2 regions of the Shewanella indica genome follow, and region 1 is predicted to be linked to the other one. Evidence: riboswitches for the same ligand, from Rfam matches in the RefSeq annotation. Region 1 holds a riboswitch; the other holds the start of a gene.
The links. A riboswitch is a leader RNA that binds a small molecule or an ion and turns the genes downstream of it on or off. The one in region 1 is predicted to bind cobalamin.

Region 1 (5,330 bases):
AAAATGTTGAATTCGGCGGCAGGAGTCCAGTTGCCGACACCGGCGGCGCCGCCCATCAGCACTATCTGTTCGATACGGGATTTGAGTTCGGGATAGGCACTCAGGAAAATCGCGATATTGGTTAATGGCCCGGTGGGCACCAGAGTCACCGGCTGGCTGCTTTGGCGGATTTTTTCGGCCATCAGTTCCCAGGCCATTACCGGCTGAGGTTCAAAGGCGGGATCCGGTAGTTCAGGACCATCGAGCCCGGATTCACCGTGAACATTGTCGGCAATGATCAGCTCCCTTGCCAAAGGCTTGGGGGCACCGCTGGCTACAGGTATATCGGTTCTGCCCAGTAGAGTAAGCACTCGCATGGCATTGTTGAGTGTTTTTTCCTGGGTTTGGTTACCGGCGCTGGTAGTCACGGCCAATAGTTCCAGTTCAGGGTTGGCCAGGGCCAGGATCAAGGCAATGGCATCATCATGGCCGGGATCGCAGTCGAGAATGATAGGGCGTTTCATGCTGTTACTCCTTTCGCAATTTGCCCGAGCATAGCATGACTCTGTGGCGTGCGCAGACCCCAATGGCAAACTGTGAAGTGTTCCTCAACTGATTGTTGAAATCTGCTACAATCCGCGGCCTTAAAGGATTGAATCAAAGGGGGCTCGGTGGGAAAGATACGGGCAATCTGGAAAGACCTGGCTTTTATCGGCTCTTTTGCGCTTGCCGGTGGACTGTTCTCGGCTCTTGGGCTCTTTTTTGTCAAGGACAGTGTTGAATCCTGGCAGGAAGTGAATATCCTGCTCGAGCGAGGTGTCGAGACCCAAGGTTATATCGCCCGGCGTGCTCAACAATATGTGCCCCCGGGGCGCTGGGGTGTCGGCCGTTATGAGTGGGATTGCCTGGTGCATTACCAGTTGCCTAACGGCGGTGAGCATTATATCTGGAATCCCCCAGGCCTGCTTTGCGACTCAAAAAGCGTCGGTGAGGCTGTGACCCTTTGGTATTTGCCTGAGGAACCTGGCATAGCGCGCACCGATATCCAGTACTATCGAGAGCAACAAAATACCTGGCACGAACTGTTGGGTATTCTATTGGCGTTGCCTATGTTGGCGCTAGGCGGTTGGACTTTGACCAAAGCGGGTCAATGTTTGCGCTTTTTCCTGGCCAGAGAGCGACTCTCTCCACTGCTTGAGCCGTTGCTGGAGGCCGATAACCCCGCCGAGTTACTGGCATTTCTTGAAGTCAATCGAGCCAGCCCGGCCAGTAGCTATTTGGGGCGGCAGGCCCTTGGCTATATTGCCGCCAGACCTGAATGGCAGACGCGTTTTCTTGCCTGGTTTGTCCCTGTGTGCCTCAAATGGGAGTCGCCAAATAAAAGAGAAGAGATCTGGGAAAGCTCAGTTCTCGGGCTTTCATTGCAATGGACTCTCGGTCGTCGTTACCCTGAGTTTACTCTGGCACTGCTCGATGGCATTCGCAGCCTGTTTACTGAGCATGAACTGGCGAAGATGGTCTTCTCCCAGCATCTGACCGAGCTGCAACGCAAACCTTGGAGCACTGAAATTCAGGGGCAATTCAATGCCTTGTTATTGGGGCGGCAAATGCCTTTGGGTGACAACGGATTTATCCACACCGAAGTGAGTCGCTTGGTATGTCTTGGCTGGCTTTTGAATAACCTGGAATCGCTGCCAGATGTTTGGCGCGGCGCTACTGCAGCCTTGCTCAAGGCGCTCGCAGCGCAGCGGCCACTCAATCCTTTGAGCCGTAAACAGCGTAAAAAACAAGTGCCATACTGGCGCAATATTCTCACCAGTCTGGCATCCAAGTCTAACTCGGGGGCAATAGGTCGAAAGCGCCAGGCACAGCTGGATCAAATGGAAGCCGATATCCAGGCTCTGGCCGCCAGCCGCGGTTTTAAGCTGACCAGGTAAGATGAAAAAGCGTCGATGTGTTATTTATTGGCGATATCTGTAAACCAATGACGACTGACGGGGTGAGATATCTCTGATTCTGTGGCGAACGGAATGTAAATCTCTTTTCTGTCACTTTGCAGTTCATTCAGGTATGTTAAAATTGTTTGCTGTTTCAGGGAGTCAGAAACTCTGGTGAAACTTTGGTTGCCTTAAGCCATTCAATAATTGGTGCGGCGTTTTCGGATCTTGGATCTGTTATTGGGAGAAAACATGGAACATTTCATCGGAGCCATCAAAAAATACGCCGACTTTACCGGTCGAGCCCGACGGACAGAATACTGGATGTTTGTTCTGTTCTATATCATTTTCAGTATGGTTGTCAGTGCTATCGACTATGCTCTGGGTACCACAGTGCTGGGGCTGATTTATTCTTTGGGTCTGCTATTACCCTCTATTGCGATTGCGGCGCGTCGACTGCATGACACTGACCGCAGTGGTTGGTGGCAGCTGTTGGGGCTAATCCCTGTTATAGGTTGGATTGTACTGCTGGTCTTCTACTGCCAGGATAGCGAAGTGGGTGACAACCGCTTTGGCAGTAACCCCAAAGAGCTGGGTTAATAGCTAAGAGCATAAAAAGGGAGCCTCGGCTCCCTTTTTGTTTTCAGGGTAAATTTGCGGTGGTCCGTCGTCGTCAAAATTAGACATTTATCCATATAGACGTCTATAATGCCCGCTCTCGGCCAGGCCGGGAATGACAGCACAGTATTTCAGTCAACCTCTCGTGGTGCCCCGGAATTAAAGACCGGGGATAATCGGGAAGCCGGTGAGAATCCGGCACTGCCCCCGCAACGGTAAATGGTGAGAGACAGGCGCGCCCAAGCGGCGTCATAAAAGCCGGTTCTTGCGCGGTCAACCGCATAGCCAAAGTCCGGAGACCGGCCCTGGAGGTATTTCGATGATTTCGGTGGGCAGATCTCGAAATGCGGCAGCCAAGGGGCTCTCCCTGCCGTGGCACTCTTGCCCCGTTTCCCTTTCAGGAGTCAAAGGAAAATGGGTTTCAAACTAAATCATCTCGCGCTGCTTTGCGGTGCATTTACCTCTGTTCCCGTCATGGCGAGCGTGACACCCAAGGCTGTGGATGAACAGCTGGTGGTCATTGGCCGTCAGGATGACACGCCGCTCAATATTGCTGCCAATGTGGTGGTCATAGATGCCGCCGATATTCAGCAAAGTGGTGCCAGTAATCTGAGCGAGTTGCTGCGTGGCCGCAGTGGCATTCAAATATCCGACAATAACTCAGGGCCTGTGCTGGCGATGCGCGGTTTTTCTGCCAGTCAGGCGGTGAATAACACCCTGATACTGATTGATGGTCGCCGACTCAACAATATCGATATTGCCGCTCCCAGTCTGAGTGCCATTGCAGTCAATCAGATTGAAAGGGTGGAGATCCTATCCGGCAGTGCCGGGGTGCTTTATGGCGATCAGGCCGTCGGTGGGGTGATCAATATTATCACCAAGGCACCCAATGCCAGCGGTGGCAACCTGACCCTCTCAGGTGGCAGCTTCGATACCTACGAAGGCCGTGGCGATCTGTCCGGTGCCATCAATGACAACTGGCGTTACTATTTGGCTGCTGCTTATAACGAGAGTGACAACTACCGTAAAAACAATGCCAACGAAACCGGTTCGGTACTGGGGCGTCTGCAATATGATTCAGAGCTGACCAATTTCTTTGTCGAAGGCAGTTACTACGATAATAAGCGTCAGACCCCAGGCTCACTGACCCTGGCTCAGTTTGAGGCCGATCCTCGCCAGGCGACATCGACGCCGGGGGATTACAACCATGAGATGACTTCCGCCTGGCGTGCTCATATTCAGCGCCAGGTGCACGCCAACTGGGCTTTGGTTGCGGACCTTAACTACAGTGACACTCTAGTGTCCAGCGTCAGCTATGGCAGCCCAGGTCGGAACGAGCGCTCGTTGTTGGAATTCAACCCCAAGGCGCTTGGGCGTTATCAGACCCGCAATGGTGAGCTGAGCATAGTCATAGGCGCAGATATTCAACGGGGTGAAACCGAGTTCGATCTCAGTTATATGCAGCGCAGCAATACCCAAACCATGACCAGCACCTACCTACAGGCCAATGTGCCACTGACCAGCAGCCTGAGCTATGTGGTGGGTGGGCGCTATGCCAAGGTCAAGGATGAACTCAAGGATGGTAAAGTTTATCCCAATGGCATAGATCTGGATGAAGACGCTCACGCGCTCGAGTTGGGGCTCAACTATCGGCCGCTGGAAGGCCACAGATTTTATCTTCGCGGTGATGAGAGCTTCCGTTTCGCCAAGGTCGATGAGCAAGCTTATACGCCGCCAACGGTCGTCGGCCTCAAGCCGCAGACCGGCCGTTCCATTGAAGCCGGCTGGGATTGGACCTTGAGCAACCAGAGCCTGCGTCTGAACCTGTACCGGCTGTCGCTGGAAGATGAAATTGTCTTTGATCCCAGTGCCGATATGCCTATCGGCGGCGCTTTCCCCGGTGCCAACGTCAATGCCGATGCTTCCCGTCGTTATGGCGCCAGCCTCGACTGGGACTGGCAGCTCAATGAGATGCTGCAGTTGGGACTTGAGTACAACTATATCGATGCCGAATTTACTGAAGGCGCCAACAAAGGCAAATCTCTCTCCTGGGTGGCCGAGCATTCAGGGCGTGTCTACACCAGTGTGGACTTTGGTCAGCACTGGCAACTATTTGTCGAGGGCCAGTATTTGGGTGACAGATATATGGAAGGTGACAATGGCAATCAGCACGATAAACTGGACAGCTACTGGCTGGGAAATATCGCCCTCAACTACAGCCGTGATGCCTGGCTTGCCAGCCTGAGGGTCGACAACCTGTTTGACAAGCAATATGCCAGCTCAGGTTATTTCAGTACCTGGGGCGATGGTTATTACTCAGGAAGCGGCCGGGCGCTGAGATTCAGCGTCAGCTATCGCTTCTGATAGCATAGAAAGCCGGGGTTTCCCGGCTTTTTTCTGCCCGTATTTCTATCGGTTGTAGTTTAGAACCTGGGCCTTTTCGAGCACCGACAAGGAGGCAAGAGTCGAAATATGAAAGCTGATTTTAGGTATGGTTTGAGAGGCGGGGTTATAGCCCTGTTGTCGCTGTTTTTGCTGGCGTGCTCAGAACCCAAGCTGGCTTATATCGGCAGCAATGGCAAACTGCTGGCCTTCGGTGACAGCCTGACCCAAGGCGTGGGTGCCAAGGCCGGGCATGATTATCCCAGCCGTCTGGCTGAGTTGTGCCGTTGTGAGGTGATCAACGCCGGGATTTCCGGTGAGCAATCGGCTGCCGGGCTTGAGCGTTTGCCGGCGCTGCTGGATGAAACCAAGCCGGATCTGCTTATTTTGCTTGAAGGCGGTAACGATATTCTC
Region 2 (5,330 bases), 1.7 Mb from region 1:
TGCCGATGGCCGAGGTGATCACCCCAACCGGCAGCTCTTGGGTGGGCAGTATGCTGCGAGCCAGCACATCGACCCAAACCATAAACAGGCCGCCCGCCAGTGCCGTCAGCACCATGGGATGCTGCCCCGGCAGCAACAACCTGACAATATGAGGCACCATCAGCCCCACAAAACCTATCCCGCCGCAGTGGGCCACCAGAGTGGCGGTAATAAGCGAGCATAACAGCAGCATGGAAACCCTGAGCCTTTGCACCCTGATCCCCAGAGTGTGGGCGGTTTCATCACCGGCAAGCATCGCCAGCACCTGGCGCTTGAAGGCCAGGATCACCAGCAAGGCCGCCAGCACCACCAGAGTGGGCAGTCCAAGCCCATCCCAACTGGCACGGGCAAAACTGCCCAGACTCCAAAACAGCAAGGAGGTGGTGGCCTGCGGGGTGGAAAAATACAAGATCAAGCTGGTGAGGGCGCTGAACATAAAGGAGATGGCGACCCCGGAGAGCAACATTCTCTCTATCTGGTTGCCGATATTCCTGCCCGCGAGCAGCAGTACCATAAGCACAGCCAAACTGGCACCGATAAAGGCTCCCAGCGGCAGCGATATCCCGGAGATGGCCGAACTCAGGCCAAGGCCGGTCGCCAGGGCGACCGAGACCACCGCGCCGAAGCTGGCGCCCGAGCTGATACCGAACAGGTAAGGATCGGCCAACGGGTTGCGGGTCACCGCCTGCAATACATAACCCGACAATGCCAGACCGCTGCCGGCGATAAAGGCCAGCAAGATACGCGGCAGGCGCAGATCCCAGACAATACGCTCGCTGATGGCAGAAGGCTCACCCACGCCCAGCAGGTGTTTGCCAATCACTCTTGCCACATCGAAGAGGCTGATATCGGCGGCGCCAAAACCCGCGGCGGCCAAGGGTGTCAACACAGTGCCGAGCAGCAACAGCAGCCAGCACCAGTAAAGTCTGGGCAAGGGCCTGAGAAACCAGCCGATAAGCGAGCGCCCCGGTGTGGCCATGGAAGTATTCATGCGCCACCTCCCACCGAGCCTGGGCGCCGGTCAGTTTCCTTGTGAGCAACACAGGTTTCGGCCGAGGCAGGCCCTGCCATTGGCTCGACTATCGCAGCGCCTTGAACCTCGCCACTGGCGAGCGCCGCCGAGCTTACAGCCTTGCCGTGACCAGGCTCTCGCGACTGATAGCCGTAAAAGTAGTGGATCAGCGGCCTTCCTAACTGCGGATGCTTTCCCACCTGGCAGCAGACACCGAAGACACCGGCAATTCTGTCTTCGGTCAATACGCTCTGGGGCGAGCCGTGGGCAATACGGCGGCCGTTATCCAGCAGCAAGAGTTCGTCACACAGGGCCGAGGCCAGATTGAGATCGTGAATCGAGGCGATCACCGTGACCCCCAGGCTGCGCACCAGCTCGAGGATCTGGATCTGATAGCGGATATCCAGATGATTAGTGGGCTCGTCCAGGATCAAAAGCTTGGGGCGCTGCACTATGGCGCGGGCAATCAAGGCCCTTTGCTTCTCACCGCCGGAAAGCTGCGCGAAAGGCTCTGCGGCCTTGTGCTGCAACCCGACCTGCGCCAATGCCGCCTGCACCTGGGCCTTGTCGGTCGCCGATGGCATATCAAACAACCCCTTGTGGGGAGTCAGTCCCATGGCCACCAATTGAGTCAAATCCAGTGCCAACTGGGCCGGGGTATCCTGCAGCACCACGGCCACCTCTTTGGCGAAGGCTTTGGCAGACAAGCTATGGATATCCTGACCAAACAGCTGGATCTGGCCGCTATCCGGGCGGATATAACGATAGAGGCAGCGCAGCAGGCTCGACTTACCGGCACCATTGGGGCCTATGAGCCCGAGCATCTTGCCACTTGGCAGCTCAAAACCCACATCGGCCAATACGCTGTGACCACCGGGAAGCCAGCTAAGCTGTTGCACCTTGAGTGCCAGGCTCATAACCGCCCCCCGACATTGAGCCTGTGACCGGCAGAAGGCTCAAGCTGCAGTGGAAGAATCATCTATTCGCTCCCCCGGTTTACCCGCCCGGGTTTCTGGTTTGGTTTATCAGCCTGGGCAGGTCTCCTGACTCGCCGCCAAAGGCGACTCACAGTTGCGGGCACAGTCCGGGCTTTCCCGGTTCCCTGGGTTGGTTCACCTGCAAAGGCGCCAACACCCTGGCTGCTGCCGCACTTGGCGGCCATTTGGGGTTATTATCCCGGTTTTATCGCCCGGCACAATTGCCCGGCGCAATAGCACAGCACTATTGCGGCCAGTGGAGTTTGCTGAAACACTGCCATTCCTGGTCATTTTCACCGCTGGCATCACCGCTGGCATCACGGCTGGCATAGAGGGTTATTCTGACCCAGGCCGCATAAGGTAGCTCCAAGGCGTTGAACACTGCCGCAGGCGGTATTTGCCCCGGCAGCAAAATCTCGGCCAGCAGCAGCCGGATAACCCCGCTGTGAGTCAAGATCAGCGCTGCATCGGCGCTTGCTGAAGAACCAGAGCCTTTTGAACCAGAGCCTTTTGAACCAGAGCCTTTTGAACCAGAGTCTCTTGAATCAGAGCTTTCGGAACAACTAACCTCTCTCGCAAGCCAGCGCTGCACCATAGTCTGCCAGCCATCCAACACCCGGCTACGAAAGGCTGGCAGCGATTCCCCGCCCGGCGGAGTATTGGCCACAGGGTCACGCCAGAAGGCTTCGGCCGCCTCGCTATGCTGCTGATAGACACTCGCCACCTTCATGCCGTCCCAGTCACCGAAGTCCAGCTCCCAGAGCCAGTCATGCTGCTGCAGCGGCGCCGGGAAATAGTCGGGCATATCGGCCTTGAGCTCGGCGGCAAAGGCCTGGCAACGCTGGGCCGGAGAGCTCAGCAGCGTCAGGCGGTCGGGAGCACTCGGCAACTGTTCCAGCGCACTACTGATAGCCCGCCAGCTACGCCACATCTGCGCTTTGCCCTCATCGCTCAGGGCCACATCACTGCGGCCGCGGATAATCTCGCCGCCTTCACATTCACCGTGCCGCAGCAGATAGATATTCAGTTGCCTATGTTCAGCCACACACTTCTCCCGTCAGAGTCCGGTGGTTACCGGGCCAATTTAACCTTGCCGCAGGCCGCCGGAATCCGTATATTATGGACGTCTATACGTATAAATGTCCAAAATAACTTTCCGCGCCCACACACGCCTTTGGCTATCATGCCAGATAGTGTCCCGGGCGTCAGGTCGGCAGAGATGATGTCGCGGATGCCAAGCACCGCGAATGTAAAACAGCAATAAGACAGGTATGAAAGGTAACCCTATGGCGACTTCCCAGCACTCCCCAAGCCAGACAGAGTTCAAGCTCAAACAGACCCTCAAAGAGCGGATCCTGATTTTAGATGGCGCCATGGGCACCATGATCCAGGACTACAAGCTGGAAGAAGCCGATTACCGCGGCGAGCGCTTCAAAGATTGGCATTGCGATGTCAAAGGCAACAATGATCTGCTGGTACTGACCCAGAGCGAGATCATCAAGACCATTCACAGGGAATACCTGCTGGCCGGTGCCGACATCATAGAAACCAACACCTTCAACGCCACCACCATTGCCATGGCCGACTATGAGATGCAGAGCCTGGCGGCGGAGATCAATTACCAAGGCGCCAAAATCGCCCGCGAAGTGGCCGATGAGGTGGCCGCCGCCAGCGGTATTCCCCGCTATGTGGCCGGGGTGCTCGGCCCCACCAACCGCACCTGCTCCATCAGCCCGGATGTGAATGACCCCGGCTTTCGCAACATACATTTCGACGATCTTGTGTTGGCCTACAGCGAATCCACCGAGGCGCTGATCGCCGGTGGCGCCGACATCATCCTGGTGGAAACCATCTTCGATACTCTCAATGCCAAGGCGGCGTTGTTTGCCATCGAAAATGTGTTCGAGAAACTGGACCAAAAGTTGCCGGTGATGATTTCCGGCACCATTACCGATGCCTCGGGCCGCACCCTGACAGGGCAAACCACAGAGGCCTTTTACCATTCTCTCAGACATATCAAGCCGCTGAGTATAGGCCTCAACTGCGCCCTGGGCCCGAAAGAACTGCGGCCCTATGTCGAGGAGCTTTCCCGTATCAGCGAGTGCTTTGTCTCGGCGCACCCCAATGCCGGCCTGCCCAATGAATTCGGCGGCTATGACGAGACTCCGGCAGAGATGGCAAGCGTGATAGGCCCCTGGGCCGAAGAGGGGCTGCTCAATATTGTCGGCGGCTGCTGCGGCACCACGCCTGCGCATATCAAGGCGATTTCTGAAGCTGTTAGCCTTCATGCACCAAGGCCGCTGCCTGAGCTGCCGGTAGCATGTCGCCTCTCCGGACTGGAACCCCTGACCATAGATGCAAGCAGCCTGTTTGTGAATGTGGGCGAGCGCACCAATGTCACCGGCTCGGCCCGGTTTCTCAAGTTAATCAAAGAAGGTCAGTACGAAACCGCGCTGGAGGTGGCCCGTGACCAGGTGGAAAACGGCGCCCAGATCATAGATATCAACATGGATGAGGGCATGCTCGACGGGGTCGAGATGATGCGGAAATTCCTCAACCTTATCGCCTCAGAGCCGGATATCAGCAAGGTGCCTGTGATGATCGACTCCTCCAAGTGGGAGGTGATTGAGGCCGGGCTCAAGTGCATTCAGGGCAAGGGAATAGTCAACTCCATCTCCCTCAAAGAGGGCGAGGCCAAGTTTATTGAACAGGCCAAACTGGTGAAGCGCTACGGCGCCGCCGCCATCATCATGGCCTTCGATGAACAGGGCCAGGCCGATACCCGGGAGCGCAAAACCGAGATCTGTACCCGCGCCTACCGGGTACTGGTGGATAGGGTGGGCTTCCCGCCGGAAGATATTATCTTCGACCCCAATATCTTCGCCATCGCCACCGGCATAGAGGAGCACGATAACTATGCGGTGGACTTTATCGGCGCCATTGCAGATATCAAGGCCAACCTGCCCCATGCGATGATTTCCGGCGGGGTGTCCAACGTTTCTTTCTCCTTCCGCGGCAACAACCCGGTGCGGGAAGCCATTCATGCCGTGTTCCTCTATCACGCCATCAAGGCGGGGATGGATATGGGCATAGTCAACGCCGGTCAGTTGGCCATCTATGATGATATCGACCCTGAGCTGAAGCTGAAGGTAGAGGCCGTGGTGCTCAACCTGCCCTGCCCGGTTGCCGACTCCAGTAACACAGAGCAACTGCTCGAGGTCGCCGAGAAGTATCGAGGTGGCCCGGGCGGCGCAGGCAAGAAAGAAGATCTCGAATGGCGCAAGTTGCCGGTCAACAAACGC

Region 2: it holds a riboswitch for cobalamin, as region 1 does, so the genes downstream of both, SIL79_RS10365 (ABC transporter ATP-binding protein) here and SIL79_RS02690 (TonB-dependent receptor) in region 1, are expected to answer to the same signal.

The regions. Positions count from the first base shown of each region.
Region 1 covers NZ_JAWXXR010000001.1:567,128-572,457, reverse strand. Annotated here, with positions in the region: gene rihA (pyrimidine-specific ribonucleoside hydrolase RihA) at 1-503, opposite strand, end outside; gene SIL79_RS02700 (DUF3592 domain-containing protein) at 651-1,916, shown strand; gene SIL79_RS02695 (DUF805 domain-containing protein) at 2,169-2,516, shown strand; cobalamin riboswitch at 2,664-2,856, shown strand; gene SIL79_RS02690 (TonB-dependent receptor) at 2,949-4,898, shown strand; gene SIL79_RS02685 (GDSL-type esterase/lipase family protein) at 5,007-5,330, shown strand, end outside.
Region 2 covers NZ_JAWXXR010000001.1:2,294,927-2,300,256, reverse strand. Annotated here, with positions in the region: gene SIL79_RS10370 (FecCD family ABC transporter permease) at 1-1,030, opposite strand, end outside; gene SIL79_RS10365 (ABC transporter ATP-binding protein) at 1,027-1,968, opposite strand; cobalamin riboswitch at 2,068-2,204, opposite strand; gene SIL79_RS10360 (histidine phosphatase family protein) at 2,273-3,073, opposite strand; gene metH (methionine synthase) at 3,315-5,330, shown strand, end outside.